Regions from separate parts of the Bradyrhizobium sp. USDA 4449 genome, predicted to be linked through region 2. Evidence: predicted binding sites of a transcription regulator. Region 2 holds the regulator's gene; each other region holds the start of a gene.

Region 1 (3,581 bases), 2.7 Mb from region 2:
GGTTTCCCTCGGAAGATCCTGTTCGATGGTCCTCTGCACGCATTCGTACAGGAACTCCGCATGCGGCGTTGCATCGAAGAAGCGGTAAAAGTCAGCGGTATCGTTCAGGACCTTGACGTTGCCTTGCGGAGTCGGCTCCCATTCTATGCACGTAAGCAATCTACTCGAATAGCTTTCCAACACGTCCTTGTATTCGCCGATCTTGTCGAGAATGGCTGCCGAAACCGGAAAATGGATGCCGGCAGGATTGAAGCCGCGCCGTCCCAGAACATGGTGCATCAGGTATCGGTGAATGCGGCCATTGCCATCCTCGAATGGGTGAACGTAGACAAATCCGAAAGCCAGCACGGCGGCGGCGATGACAGGATCAAGCTCATTTTCCGCCGCCTGATCGAAGGCGATCAATCCGCGCACGAGGGGGGCAATATCTTCGTGGCGTGCGCTGATATGATCCGGAATGGGTCTTTGCGTCTCGCGGTCATGCTCGCCGACAAAGCCACCTTCGTTGCGGAAGCCGAGCTTTACGAAGCGCTCATCACCGATGACGATCCGCTGCAGGCGCAGAAACTCCGCCTCGTCGAGCGGCGCCCGTCCTGCTTCGCCGATGACCTTGCCCCACCGCTGGATGCGATCCTGTGGCGGTCTTTCTCCTTCGATGACGTAACTCGACTTCGAGTCCTTGAGGAGAAGGAAGGCGGCGGTTCGCGCGAGCAGATCCTTCGGGACCTGGCTCACCACGACGCGGGCGCGCTCCTTGAGGTCCTGTGCAACAAATTCCGTCAGCACTTGGGTCTTGAAAACGAGCGGGCAGAAGTCCGATGTGCCTGGCAGATTATTACGGACGCGATGCCGTACCGAATTCTGCCCAGAACTCGCATACTGGAGTTCGGTATCGACGGCGTCGACATAGGAGACCTTGTCTGCTGTGGGCAGATTAAGCTCACGCCCCAACAACCATTCATAGAGAAACCAGATGCGGCGCGTGTAGAGTCCGGTCGGCTTCTGCTTCACAAGGTCTGCAATCTCGTCCTCCTTCACGGTGAGGAAGAGTCGCTTCAGGATGGCAAGGTCTAGTCCTTCGTTCTTGAGTGCGAAGGTGAGATGTCCCTCGAGGCTGACGTCCGGCGCATGACGTGGCGTGTAGATGCGCCATCCACTTTGCTCGAGGATGCGGTGCTTTGTGCCGGTGGCGGAAAGCAAGCGTGGTATCGGGACGGACAGCCGGTAGGCGTCAATTAGTGCTGCGTAGCCGGCGGGGGTCGCGGACTCTGGCAGCCTTCGATCATGAAAAACGCTCACAGGGCCTGAAAATTGTAGCGGCATTGGCTCAATCCATGAAAAACGTTCTCGGCCGTGAATTTCGTTTGCCATCTCGCCTTCCGGCCGAAATTAGATCTCACACCATGAAAAAGCTTCCCGCAAGCTAAATTTTACGAAAAATATTCACGTCACCCGAATTGCGGCATCGGACTTGGGCGAGTGAAGACCCTCAACAAATCGAAGAGCCGCCGCGTTCGACCGCGCAATACGCTAATTGCATCGTTGTCACAATTAAAAGTAGAATTTCTGACAAAAGTGCAGGATTCTTAACGGGATGCGACATAATTGGAAGAGAATCGCAGATTGCCAACGTTCTCCATTTGTTCTAGGGTGATTTATGGCCTCCCTTACTGAGCAGGAGTTCGAAAGCCTGCGCATTGACCAGAGCGTATTTCATATCGTCGGCCCCGGAGAGGAACACTTGCAGCTGCTCACGGCTTTCGATGCCGGCCAACACGCGCCCTTTTTCCTGGGCCGTGCCGGATCGGTCAACAGTGGAAATCGATACGAATTCATGGCGGACTCACCGGTGCGGGCGCAACTCGCACGGATCGGCCGGGATAAAGCAACTTTCCAGGAGGAAAGCGAGAAGCTCGCAACGGCGTTCAATGAAGCTCACGACAGCACGGCTGTCGGCGCCTTCCTGATCTTCTCGCTATCCTGCTCGAGCGGCCGGCTGTTTGCCCTTTTGAAATTCGAGGACGAGAAGGTTCTTACCTACGACTACGATATCAGCCGCGGACGTTCGGGAAAGCCCCGGCCGACCTTCGGCGAAATCGAGCGGACCTTTGTTCAAAATCGCAACGCTTTGCAGAAAGCCGCGCTCATCAAGCTGCGCAAAGACGGCGACGAAATCTGCGTTGTCGATCGTCAGAATCCGCAGCGGCCTGCGGCTTATTTTGAGCGATTCTTGCTGGTGCGGCGCCAGCGAACGGAGGAGGAACTGACCAAGGCAATCGTCGATGTCACGCGCAACATTGCCTACAAGCACAAAGACATCCTTCCGCAGGGCACCATGAAAAATCTGGCGCAACGCCTATTCGATGCCAGCCAGTCAGGTGGTTCAGTCGACGGCGAAAGCGCTCAAAATTGGCTGAAAAGCATTTTCGGACCGCTGCCCGACGACAGCCCGGTCGTGACCGACTTCAAGGCAAGGCTGAAACGTGAAGGAATGGCAGGAGAATCGTTCGTCCTCCAAAAGAACGCGATTCAGGCGCCCAGAAACCGCCGCGTCGAGACGGCAAGCGGGGTCAAACTTACCTTCCCCGTCGGTTTGACGCCGTCCGTAATTTCGGTGAATCCCGACAGGGGCGAGATCATCATCAAGGACAAGATCACACTCGATGACTTCGAGCTCAACACATCTGCTCGAACGCGTTCGTGAGCTAGTCGCGAACGGCACCTCGGCGGACGAACGTGTTGACGCCCTTGTGTTGCGAGGGCGGCTGCCGTCCGCCGGTGCGCAGGTGGCCTGGCTCGCCTTCGCCGACGAAGTCCCATCGCCGTTCTCATCATTGCAAGTTTATAATCCGGCCTTGGGTGGCGATCTCGTCACGGCGGATGTCTTCGATGCGACACGCGAGGTCGTGATCACGCTTGGAAAGCCAGCCGCCCCAGCTTGCGCCTTCTTTATTTTCCAATCGAGTATTCCACATTATTTGACGCAACGGTCTGTCCTGCCCCGTCTCGCGATCGTCGATTTCAATTCCACACAGGCATTTCGCGCGCGAGGACTGGAAGTCGCTTCATGGGATTTGGCGCAGCCGGTTCCGCCTCCGGAATCCCTGCTTGGTCGCATCGACCCCACTCGCTATGTACGCGACTTTGTTCCGGATCGTGAGGTCGTCACCGATCTCAATCCCTGGATGCTGGTGGCCGCACCGGCAGCTTCATCGCCAGGGTATCAATCATGGGAAACGGTGGCTGCGCGCAGATTGTTAGGCGGGGACGGATGTCGAGGCACGCCACCTGCTCTTTTCCGGCGAGTTGGCTCGGGCGAGCCGTCCTCAGCAGGATCTTGTCACGACATTGGACCAAGCGCTCGAGGCGGCTAAGGCAGCCTATGAAGCTCACGTCCAATCGTCGAGCCGCGAGACTCTGAAGGCGCTGGCCGATCTCCGCAAAACGGTTGTTGATGAAACACAAAAGGTCGCACAACGAGCGCAGGATCTTGCGGCGACACTCTGGCGCGACTTGGCCGTCTCGGCGGCGCCTTTCATATTGAAGATCGTGGGTGACGCGGCCAAGACGCCTGGTCCTCT
Region 2 (3,581 bases):
GTGCGTGCGGGCGATGCGGCCAAGGTCGACACACGGCTCACGGTGATCGGCGAAGTCGCAGCCGGCCGGCCGTTTGCTGGAAGGGTCGGCGCCGGCGAAGCCGTGCGGATCTTCACCGGTGGCGTCGTTCCCGATAACGCGGATGCCGTGGTGATCCAGGAGGACACCGTCGCCGACGGCGAGTGCATCACGATCAAGGAAGCCGCCATCACCGGACGACACATCCGCCCGGCCGGCATCGACTTCCGCGAGGGCGACGTGCTCCTGCGCAGCGGCACGCGGCTCACGGAGCGCGACCTCGCACTCGCCGCCGGGATGAACCATCCGCAACTCGCGGTCCGCCGCCGGCCGACGGTCGCAATCCTCGCCACCGGCGATGAGCTGGTGATGCCGGGCTCGACGCCCGGCCACGGCCAGATCGTCTATTCCAATGGCTATGCCCTTCATGCTCTGGCTCGCAGCGAAGGTGCCGACACGATCGATCTCGGGGTCGCGGCCGATACGCTTGCCGCCACCACATCGGGCATCCGCCGCGCGCGCGAGAGCGGCGCCGACATCCTGATCACGACCGGCGGTGCCTCGGTGGGCGACCACGATCTGGTGCAACAGGCACTGAGGGACGAAGGTATCTCGATGGCGTTCTGGAAGATCGCGATGCGACCGGGCAAGCCCATGATGAACGGGCAACTGGGATCGATGCGCGTGATCGGCCTGCCCGGCAATCCCGTATCATCCTACGTTTGCGCTTTCCTGTTTCTGGTCCCGCTGATTCGCGCGCTGTCGGGGCGTTCGGCGGTTCATCATCGCCGCGAGCGCGCCGTGCTCGGCCGCGATGTCGGCGCCAACGATCAGCGCGAAGATTATCTGCGCGCGCGGCTGGCAGAGCGTGACGACGGCACGCTGGTCGCCGTTCCCGTCGATCATCAGGACTCCTCGTTGCTTTCGAATCTGGCTGCGGCACAGGCACTTCTCGTGCGCGCACCGTTCGCGCCGAAGGCCGAAGCAGGCACCGCTTGCGAGGTGCTGCGGCTGCCCGTCTGACCGCTTCGTTCGCGTGCGTTCCGCGAACTTGGTCGCGTTCACGGTAAATTAAGCAGTTGCGGAACATGTATCGAACATATAGTGTCCGTTCATGATTTGTTTCGAGCATGTAGCGGCTTATGGCTGAATTCAGCGTCTCGGAATTGAATGACATCACCAGGGGGATTTTGGTCGAGATGTTAACGCGCAAACAATACGAGCTCCTGCGGTTCATCAGCGAGCGGCTGAAGGAAAGCGGCGTGCCGCCCTCCTTCGACGAGATGAAGGACGCGCTCGATCTGCGCTCGAAATCGGGCATCCACCGCCTGATCACTGCGCTCGAGGAGCGCGGCTTCATCCGCCGTCTGCCCAACCGCGCCCGCGCGATCGAGGTGATCAAGCTGCCCGAGCTCCAGGCCGCCGCCGGCAGTCGCCGCGGCTTCACCCCGAGCGTCATCGAGGGCAACCTCGGCAAGGTGCGCATGACGTCGAGCCCGCCGGCGGATGAGGGCGAGCGTCCCGTCGCGGTGCCCGTCATGGGCCGGATCGCGGCCGGTACGCCGATCGAAGCCTTGCAGACCCGCAGCCACACTATCAGCGTTCCGCCCGACATGCTCGGCGCGGGCGAGCACTATGCGCTCGAAGTGCGCGGCGATTCCATGGTGGACGCCGGCATCCTCGACGGCGACATGGCCCTCATCCAGCGCAACGAGAGCTGCGACACTGGCGACATCGTCGTCGCCCTGATCGACGACGAGGAAGCCACCTTGAAGCGCTTCCGTCGCCGCGGCGCCTCGATCGCGCTCGAGCCAGCGAATGCCGCCTATGAGGTCCGCATCCTGCCCCCCAACCGGGTCAAGATCCAGGGCAAGCTGATCGGTCTCTATCGCAAGTACTGAGCGCCACGTTCTCGCGCGATCGGTGACTGCGATCAACGATTGGAGCGGACGATTGTCCGCTCCGGCTGGATAGACTTTCTGGTTCTGCACAGATTATCCCGCCACCTCTCCAGCCCTACATCCCCGGCATGCCGCAACGAAGCACACTCGCTTCGATGGGCCTCCAGGGAGACTGAGGAGAGAATGATGGGCAAGATCATCCTGAGCACCGTCACGATGACGCTGATCACAGCGTCCGGATCGCACGCCTTTGCTGCGCATGCGCAGCATCGCCTCGGCAAGGTGCCGCAGGCGACGAGCGCGCAGATCCGCGATGCCCGCAACGCCATCGAGCAACAGGCGCAGCCCGGCTGGCAATATTCCGGCTGGTCCGCGCCGGCCGGACGCTGAGCGCGAAGCCTCCCAAATGCACGGAGGCAAGCTTTGTTCCCAGCCGTTCGGGAAAGATAATGTGATTGCGGCTCGCGGATCGGAGCCGCAGATTTGCCTACAACCAAGCAGAGTCTTGCAGGCTTCAACTCTGATAGAGGCCGGCGCCTCCAGGACAGAGGCGCGGGTTGCTATCCCCGATGAGGAGCACCCGATGTGTGACTATAGCTTGCATGCCGTCGCGACGCGTCCCGCAGAAGTCGGCGAGACGATCGTCACGACAACGTTCCGCGGCACCTCGACGCGCGGCTTCGCCTCTGAAGCCGACATGTCGGTCGCGGTCTGCCTGCTTCCGGGAACGGAGCTCGCCTTCGCCGACAACGTCCGCTACGACAACAGGTGGATCTGGACCCGCACCATCAATTCCCGCGTAGGCAAGTTCGGCAAGGTTGATCCGCACATTCCCGATCGCCATCACGACGCGATCGAATTCCCCGATGGCAAATACGTGCTGGTGACGCAGCTCGTCGAAGGCCAGCGCGCAACCGTGCTGCAACTGCCCGTGACCCAGCCGCTCGGCGAGCGCGAGCACAAGCCGCAAGTGGCCGCCGACAGTCGCACGACGCCGCCACGCCTGCCGATCGGCTGAAGCGTCGATTCTAGTCCTCGGCCTGAAGGTCGGCCTCCGACGGCGTTGCGTCTTTGGTCCGCGGAGCTGCCGACCGTGGCTTGAGGGTTTGGCCGAAATCTGCATCGCCGGGCGCCACCGGCGACCAGGAGCGGTTTGCGCCCCTCGCTCTCACCGGCTGAACCGCAAAACCGTCACCGCGCTGTGTCAGCGCAAGCGCGCCCTGGCTCGCCAGACGCGGCCGATCGATCACCATTGCAGCGCAATCGGGCGGCGCAGGCCTCGCCGTCACCACCAGCGCTGCGCGGCTGCAATCGTCGGCCAGCGCGTCGATGCGCAGCGCCAGCGCAATCATGCGGCCGTCGGCAAGCGGCGTCACGCAGCCGGCATCGTCGCACGACACGCCGTCGCCGAGCGAAGCGCTGGCGGCATCGCGCGGGTCGGCGTCCGCCGCGAGCCACTCCTTGAGAAGGAAATTGTCCTTCTTCGTCCTGATCAGATGCAGCTGCCCATCCTTGCCGCGCACCGCGACGTTCTGGCCGTCGGCGGCAATGAGAATGTCGGGTTGCCGCACCGACAAGGCCCAGATCGTTGCGACCGCAAGCACGATCGCACCCGACCAGCGCAGCGGCGTGCGCAACAGCCCCATCAGGACAAGCCCCAGG
Region 3 (3,581 bases), 1.9 Mb from region 2:
CTGGCCAATCCTGCGGTCGCCGAGTTGCTGAACCAGAGCGGGCGTTCGGCGGCATTCGTTTTTGCCGCGACTCTGGTGACGACGTTTGCGATTGGCGCAGCGCTGACGGGAATTGTATTCATCCTCAGCGAGGACAAGCAATCTTGACACTTTGTTCGGAACTCCTGCGACCGAAAGCGGTTGGCTGCCTGCGTCAATTCAACTCAGGGAGTTCCTTCACATGAAGACGATCAAGCTCGCTCTTGCCGTGATGCTGGCAACCGGCCTCGCCGCCGCGCCGTTCGCCGCGCAGGCCAAGTCGCACAAGAAGCACCATTCCTCCATGTCGCAGACCACGACGGGAGCGAACATGAAGAAGAACGTTGCTCCCGACGCGTCGGGCCAGGGTGGCGCCGGCCCCGGCAGCGACCAGGGCGGCAGCATGACCAAGCCCCAGAACGGTACGAGCAAGTAAGCGCCGCAATAGGAGCCCCGCGGTGACGCGGGGCTTTCCGGCCGGACGTCCCTTAACGCCACATCGTCGGCGTGCGGGTCAGTGCGCGGCGGCCGACCTGTTTCAAATCCTCGAGCGAGCAATCATCCTCGCGCGCGGCTGCACGCAAGCTCGCGGCGACGCGCTCGCGCAACGTCGTATCCCCCGGGGGAATGTCCGCGCAGACTTCATCGAGCACCGCCTGCAGCGCGGCGGTCATGTCGGCATGCGGCATGGACGAGCTCCAGCATGTCGCGTTGCGCGACTGCTTTAGCTGCGTCGGATGTCAGTGATGTTAAGGCAGCCGCCGGCGGAGGCTGTCTTCACGAGGTGGTCAAGCCGGGCCCGCTTGCGCATGATCAGGATCTGGGCCGCAGCATCGTCGAGGCCCTCGCGCTGCAACTGCCGGATCGCGGAGCCCAATTCGAGGATCTCGGCGCGCAGTTTCAGAATCCGGTAGGTGTCCGAGTCTTCCTCCACCACAAGCCTCCATCCAGCACATGCATCGTCTGCTTCAGCGCGGCGCAGCCACGCTTGCCGCCTTGCTCTCGCTCTTCGGCGGACGAAGGCGCACCCGGTCACGGCTGTCGGGCAACACCTCGCCGCCGCCTGCGGCTTTCCATTCGGTGATCAGCAGAGTGATTTTCCGGCGCAGATCCATCTGCGCCTGAACCCGTCCGGTGCAGTCTCGATCGCGATTGACGAGATCGCGCACGGTCGCCTCGATATCGGCCATCTCAAGCCTCAAGGCCCTGATTTTGCGTCGAATTTCATTAATCCGGTTGTCCATGGCTTGTTAGAACAAAATAAGAACATATAGTCAAGCCACGAATTCGAGATGGAGAGCGGACATGCAGGTTCACGGTAAATATGAGGCCAAGGCTTTTCTCATGGATCAGATGACCCGGGCCCAGGGGCTGCGGCTGAAACGGCTCAGCGAAGAGGCCTATCAGCCAGCCCAGTACGATCGCGCTCTGTCCTTTGCCGAAGCCGCGCGCCGCATCCAGGTGCTGGAGGCGGAAATCGAACTCGCGAACTCCTTCTGAAGCGCGACCCGCGCCGTTGGAACGTTGCGTCAGCAATACGGTTCTTTCCTTGGGCCAAGGGAGAGAGTTGATGGCACGCAAGGCAAAGAAGCGCCGCTACTCACGCAGTGCCGGCAGCGACGTCGAGCGCGAAATGCGCCGTTACAAGAAGGGGACCGCCAAGAGCGGACCGGGCGGTCGCGGCGGACGCGTGAAGAGCCGCAAGCAGGCGATCGCAATCGGTTTGTCCGAAGCGCGCGCGAAGGGCAAGAAGGTCCCGAAGAAGGCGTCGAAGCGGAAGACGTCCAAGAAGAAGACGTCCAAGAAGGCGACCAAGAGAAAGACGACCAGGAAGAGCTCGAAGCGCAAATCCAGCAAGCGATGACGCGGCGTCAGATCATGCTGCCAGGCATGAAGCAGCGGATCGAAACACCGAACACAGTCTTGACCGGCCACACCATGGTGCGACCGGCGCGGTTCGGCTCGGTGATCACGGCTTCATCGGGGACCTCCACCCACTCCCCGTCGAGACGGACTCGATAGTGCCCATTGTGGGACTCCCAATCGGGGTCGGCCACAGCGACGCCGTCGGCATCGGAGCAGCACGGACCAAGATGGCTGCGCAGGCTGTCGAACCAGGGCTTGAGCGGCGAGTCGGTGAAGCGGCCGTCATCGCGACCCGAGGCGCTTCCGGTCCACAGCACAAGCGGCGCTACGATCAGCGCAAGCTTCAGCGAGAGCTTCAATCGATCCATGTCGGCACCGATCAAATGCGAACCGCCGGTCGGTTCCACAAAACAGCCGGCCGTGACGTTTCACTCTTGCAATTCACCTCGGCGGCTTCATTGCAGCCGAAGCACAACACACTATTCCGAAGTCTGACTTGCGAACGCGGCTTTTTCGGGCGAACCGGTCACCATTGCTGCCGTTAACGAGAATGTTATCGGTGCCCTGTGGGTATCTCGCGCGCGCACGAAAAAGGCGGCCCACAGGCCGCCTTTTGACTTTGCCATCGAGAGCGCGAGGCTATGCGAGCGGCACCGCGACGAAGCGGGTCGCCTCCGCGTTCTTCACCTGCAACAGCACGCTGTGCTTGCCCGACGATTTGGCCTGGGCCAGTTCGGAGCGAACGTCGCCGACATTGGCGACCGCCTTGCCGCCGACATTGAGAATGACGTCGCCGGTCTGGATGCCATGCTGTGCCGCCGGGCCCTGCGGGTCGACTTCGGTGACCACGACGCCCTTCTGGCCTGCACCCTGAACCTCGCCGGCCGGCGCCAGGCTGAGGCCGAGGCGCGGCGTGCCGGGGGCCTGCTGCGTTTTGCCCGCGTCGGCTTTGGCCTGTTGTTCATTCGGCAGCTCGCCGAGCGCAAGTGTCACGGTCTTGCTGTCGCCGTTGTGGAGGACGTCGAGCTTCACCGATGTGCCCGGCGCCAACCCGGCGATGGTGCGGGCGAGATCGCGCGAGTCCTTGATCGCCGTGCCGTTGACGGCGGTGATGACGTCGCCCGCCTCGATGCCGGCCTTCGCCGCCGGGCTGCCATCCTGCGGGTTGTCGACGATCGCACCGCGCGCCGCCTTGAGGCCGAGGCTGTCGGCGATCTCCGCGGTCACCGGCTGCACCTGCACGCCGAGCCAGCCGCGGGTCACCGCACCCTTGTCCTTCAGCTGGGCGACGACGAGCTTTGCAGTCGCGGACGGAATATCGAAACCGATGCCGACCGAGCCGCCCGACGGCGAATAGATCGCAGTGTTCACGCCGATCACATTGCCGTTCATGTCGAAGGCCGGACCGCCGGAATTGCCCTTGTTGATCGGCGCATCGATCTGGATGAAGTCGTCGTAAGGACCGTTGCCGATATCGCGGCCACTGGCCGAGACGATGCCGGCCGTCACGGTGCCGCCGAGGCCGAAGGGATTGCCGACAGCGACCACCCAGTCGCCGATCCGCGGCTTCTGATCGGAGAATTTCACGAACGGGAAGTTCGTCTTGCCCTCCACCTTGATCAACGCGAGATCGGTCTTCGGGTCGGTGCCGACCACCTTCGCGGTGTAAATCGTGCCGTCGTCCGTCGTCACCTGCA
Region 4 (3,581 bases), 110 kb from region 2:
CCGCCATCGCCGCTCTCCACTCCAATGCCACTGAATTTCGAAAAGGCGCGCCCGCGCTGCCGCCTGTTGGGCCGACCCTATACGCTTACAAGCGCCGATCGGCCCACCACGCCCTCGGTTATCCCCACATATAGCACCGATCGGGCCTTCGTTCCAGATTTGTTCCCATCGAAATGGCGGCGAGCCAAGCGTCCAAACCCTGCGCGGCAGTATGACCACATCTTGGGGGGAATCGGACCGTCACATTGAATACACCCGCTGGCGTTGCATTCCAGACCGACCGGATCAGCCACAATGTCGACATCGGTCTCGTCCGCCTCACTTACCGCTTCGGCAGCCCGGCAATCGCTAAATACGGTCATCAAGTACTGATCCCCAAAGCACTGATCCCTCTGAATCCATTCGAGAATCGAAGGCCGGCCTCGCGCCGGCCTTTTGCTGTTTCTTCCAGCAAACGCCACGTTTTGCGCCTGTTGTGGCTTTTGAGAGACACAACTTGCGGCTTCAGTGGTGTAAGCAAGACGTCAGTTGGACGACGTCCGCTGCCCTTCCGACGCACGGAAGGCAACAACAGAAACTGGGACTGGGATAAGTTGAAAATGAAAAAGGTTTTGTTGGCTTCGGCCGCTCTGTTCGCCCTCACTGGCGCCGCTTCGGCTGCCGATCTGGCGGCTCGCCCCTACACCAAGGCTCCGGTAGCTATCGCTTCGATCTACAACTGGAGCGGCTTCTACATTGGCGCCAACGCTGGTGGCGGCTCCAGCCACAATTGCTGGGACACGACCAGCGTCGGTGGCGCTACTGTCCCCACGACGAGCGAAGGTTGCCATGATGCGACCGGCGCTCTCGCCGGTGGTCAGATCGGTTATCGCTGGCAGTCCGCCGCCTGGGTGTTCGGCGTCGAAGCGCAGGGTGATTGGGCCGATCTGAAGGGTTCGAACACCAGCTCGCCCGCCGCGTTCTTCCCGCTGGTGAACAATACCAAGATCGACGCCATCGGCCTCTTCACCGGCCAGGTGGGTTACGCCTGGAACAACGTCCTCTGGTATGTGAAGGGCGGTGCGGCCGTCACCCACAACAAGTTCAGCGGCACTCTGGCCGGTGTCACGGTCGGCGACGCGAGCGACACCCGTTGGGGCGGCACCATCGGCACCGGCATCGAGTTCGGCTTCGCGCCGAACTGGTCGGTTGGTTTTGAGTACAACCACCTGTTCATGGGCAAGCACAACGACAGCTTCACGGTGGTCGGCCTGCCCTTCCGCGCCGACAACATCAAGCAGGATGTGGACATGGGCACCGTTCGCCTGAACTACACCTTCGGTGGCCCGGTGGTCGCGAAGTACTGATCCTCGCAACCGACGTCACAACGTCACGAAAGGCCGGCCTCGTGCCGGCCTTTTTGCTGTTCCATTCGGTGCAATTGCCATCAGCTGCTGCCAAGTCCCGCCAGCGCCACAACAATCCGTTGACGATTCGCAAGTCCCTCTGGAAATCCCTCCCCGTTCTTCCTACGTTCGCTCACATACCCATTGGCGCCGATCCCGGTTCCGGGCGAAGCGCGCCGGAACGTTGGCGCGGTCGCTCGCTCATGGGATTCTTCGAGGGCAACGGGATGGATGAAGTGATCAAGGCGAAGCGCCAACAGCAGAACGCGGGCTCCAGCCTGCGCGCGATTACGATCCGTGGCGCGCGCGAGCACAACCTCAAGAACATCGACGTCGAGATTCCCCGCGACAAGCTCGTGGTTTTCACCGGCCTCTCCGGCTCCGGCAAATCCTCGCTCGCCTTCGACACCATCTATGCGGAAGGCCAGCGCCGCTACGTCGAATCACTGTCGGCCTATGCCCGCCAGTTCCTGGAGATGATGCAGAAGCCCGACGTCGACCAGATCGACGGCCTGTCCCCGGCCATCTCGATCGAGCAGAAGACGACGTCGAAGAATCCGCGCTCGACCGTGGGCACGGTCACCGAGATCTACGACTATATGCGCCTGCTCTGGGCGCGCGTCGGCGTGCCCTATTCGCCGGCCACGGGACTTCCGATCGAAAGCCAGACCGTCTCGCAGATGGTCGACCGCGTCCTGGCGCTGCCGGAAGGCACCCGCCTCTATCTGCTGGCGCCCGTCGTGCGCGGCCGTAAGGGCGAGTACCGCAAGGAACTCGCCGAATGGCTCAAGAAGGGCTTTCAGCGCGTCAAGATCGACGGCACTTTCTACGAGCTGGCGGAAGCGCCCACGCTCGACAAGAAATTCCCGCATGACATCGACGTCGTGGTCGACCGCATCGTGGTGCGCGCCGATATCGGCCAGCGCCTTGCCGAAAGCTTTGAGACCGCGCTGAAGCTCGCCGAGGGCCTCGCCGTCGTCGAGTTCGCCGACGCGCCGGCGGCAGCACCGGCGGAAGAGAAAAAGAAGACGGCAAAGATCCACGACAAGAGCGGACCCGAGCGCATCCTGTTCTCGGAAAAATTCGCCTGCCCTGTCTCGGGCTTCACGATCCCCGAGATCGAGCCCAGACTCTTTTCCTTCAATAATCCCTATGGTGCCTGCCCGGCCTGCGGCGGCCTCGGCGTCGAGCAACATGTCGACGAGGACCTCGTCATTCCCGACAAGGAGATCGCCATCGGCAAGGGCGCGATCGCGCCTTGGGCCAAGTCATCGTCACCCTATTACGTGCAGACGCTGACGGCACTCGGCAAGCACTACAAGTTCACGCTCACCACCAAGTGGAAGGATCTGCCCAAGAAGACGCAGAACGCGATCCTCCATGGCTCCGGCGACGACGAGATCAAGTTCTCCTATGAGGACGGGGTGCGCTCCTACGACACCAAGAAGCCGTTCGAGGGCGTCATCACCAACATCAACCGCCGCTACCGCGAAACCGAGAGCGAGTGGGCGCGGGAAGAACTCGCAAAGTATTTCCACGACGTGCCCTGCGGCGCCTGCAATGGTTTCCGGCTGAAGCCCGAGGCGCTCTGCGTCAAGATCGGCGGCAAGCACATCGGCGAGATCTCGGAGCTGTCGGTGAAAGGCGCCGGCGCATGGTTCGAGACCGTGCCTGATACGCTGAACGCGCAGCAGAACGAGATCGCCGGGCGCATCCTCAAGGAGATCCGCGAGCGCCTCACCTTCCTGCTCGACGTCGGCCTCAACTATCTCACCCTCTCCCGTTCCTCCGGCACGCTGTCCGGCGGCGAGAGCCAGCGCATCCGCCTGGCCTCGCAGATCGGCTCGGGGTTGACGGGCGTACTTTACGTGCTGGACGAGCCGTCGATCGGCCTGCACCAGCGCGACAATGCGCGCCTGCTCGACACCCTGAAGCGGCTGCGCGACCTCGGCAACACCGTGATCGTGGTCGAGCATGACGAGGACGCGATTCTGCTCGCCGACCACGTGCTCGACATCGGCCCGGGCGCCGGCATGCACGGCGGCAACATCATCGCCGAAGGCACGCCCGCGGAGATCATGCGCAACCCGAAATCGCTCACCGGCAAATATCTCACCGGCGAGCTCGAGGTCGAGGTGCCGGAGCGGCGGCCACCGAACCATCGCCGCACCATCAAGGTGGTGAACGCGCGCGGCA

The links. The regulator LexA, encoded in region 2, represses DNA repair genes until DNA is damaged. The targets are predictions, from matches to a motif close to TGTTCNNNNTGTGTTCNG.
Region 1: a site for LexA is predicted at 1,631-1,648, ahead of ACVIIW_RS15855 (nucleoid-associated protein). Genes of this name have one in related genera too.
Region 3: a site for LexA is predicted at 1,270-1,287, ahead of ACVIIW_RS19685 (DUF3072 domain-containing protein). Genes of this name have one in related genera too.
Region 4: a site for LexA is predicted at 1,501-1,518, ahead of uvrA (excinuclease ABC subunit UvrA). Genes of this name have one in related genera too.

The regions. Positions count from the first base shown of each region.
Region 1 is NZ_JBSRYD010000001.1:3,359,937-3,363,517, reverse strand. It holds gene ACVIIW_RS15860 (Fic family protein) at 1-1,323, opposite strand, end outside; gene ACVIIW_RS15855 (nucleoid-associated protein) at 1,658-2,704, shown strand; gene ACVIIW_RS15850 (hypothetical protein) at 2,664-3,374, shown strand; gene ACVIIW_RS15845 (hypothetical protein) at 3,349-3,581, shown strand, end outside.
Region 2 is NZ_JBSRYD010000001.1:6,080,995-6,084,575, forward strand. It holds gene ACVIIW_RS28435 (molybdopterin molybdotransferase MoeA) at 1-1,041, shown strand, start outside; gene lexA (transcriptional repressor LexA) at 1,218-1,919, shown strand; gene ACVIIW_RS28445 (hypothetical protein) at 2,106-2,309, shown strand; gene ACVIIW_RS28450 (hypothetical protein) at 2,503-2,937, shown strand; gene ACVIIW_RS28455 (ComEC/Rec2 family competence protein) at 2,948-3,581, opposite strand, start outside.
Region 3 is NZ_JBSRYD010000001.1:4,224,552-4,228,132, reverse strand. It holds gene ACVIIW_RS19710 (hypothetical protein) at 1-147, shown strand, start outside; gene ACVIIW_RS19705 (hypothetical protein) at 221-454, shown strand; gene ACVIIW_RS19700 (hypothetical protein) at 507-707, opposite strand; gene ACVIIW_RS19695 (hypothetical protein) at 743-952, opposite strand; gene ACVIIW_RS19690 (hypothetical protein) at 987-1,208, opposite strand; gene ACVIIW_RS19685 (DUF3072 domain-containing protein) at 1,324-1,518, shown strand; gene ACVIIW_RS19680 (DUF6496 domain-containing protein) at 1,589-1,882, shown strand; gene ACVIIW_RS19675 (hypothetical protein) at 1,890-2,252, opposite strand; gene ACVIIW_RS19670 (Do family serine endopeptidase) at 2,524-3,581, opposite strand, start outside.
Region 4 is NZ_JBSRYD010000001.1:5,972,481-5,976,061, forward strand. It holds gene ACVIIW_RS27885 (single-stranded DNA-binding protein) at 1-7, opposite strand, end outside; gene ACVIIW_RS27890 (outer membrane protein) at 600-1,346, shown strand; gene uvrA (excinuclease ABC subunit UvrA) at 1,613-3,581, shown strand, end outside.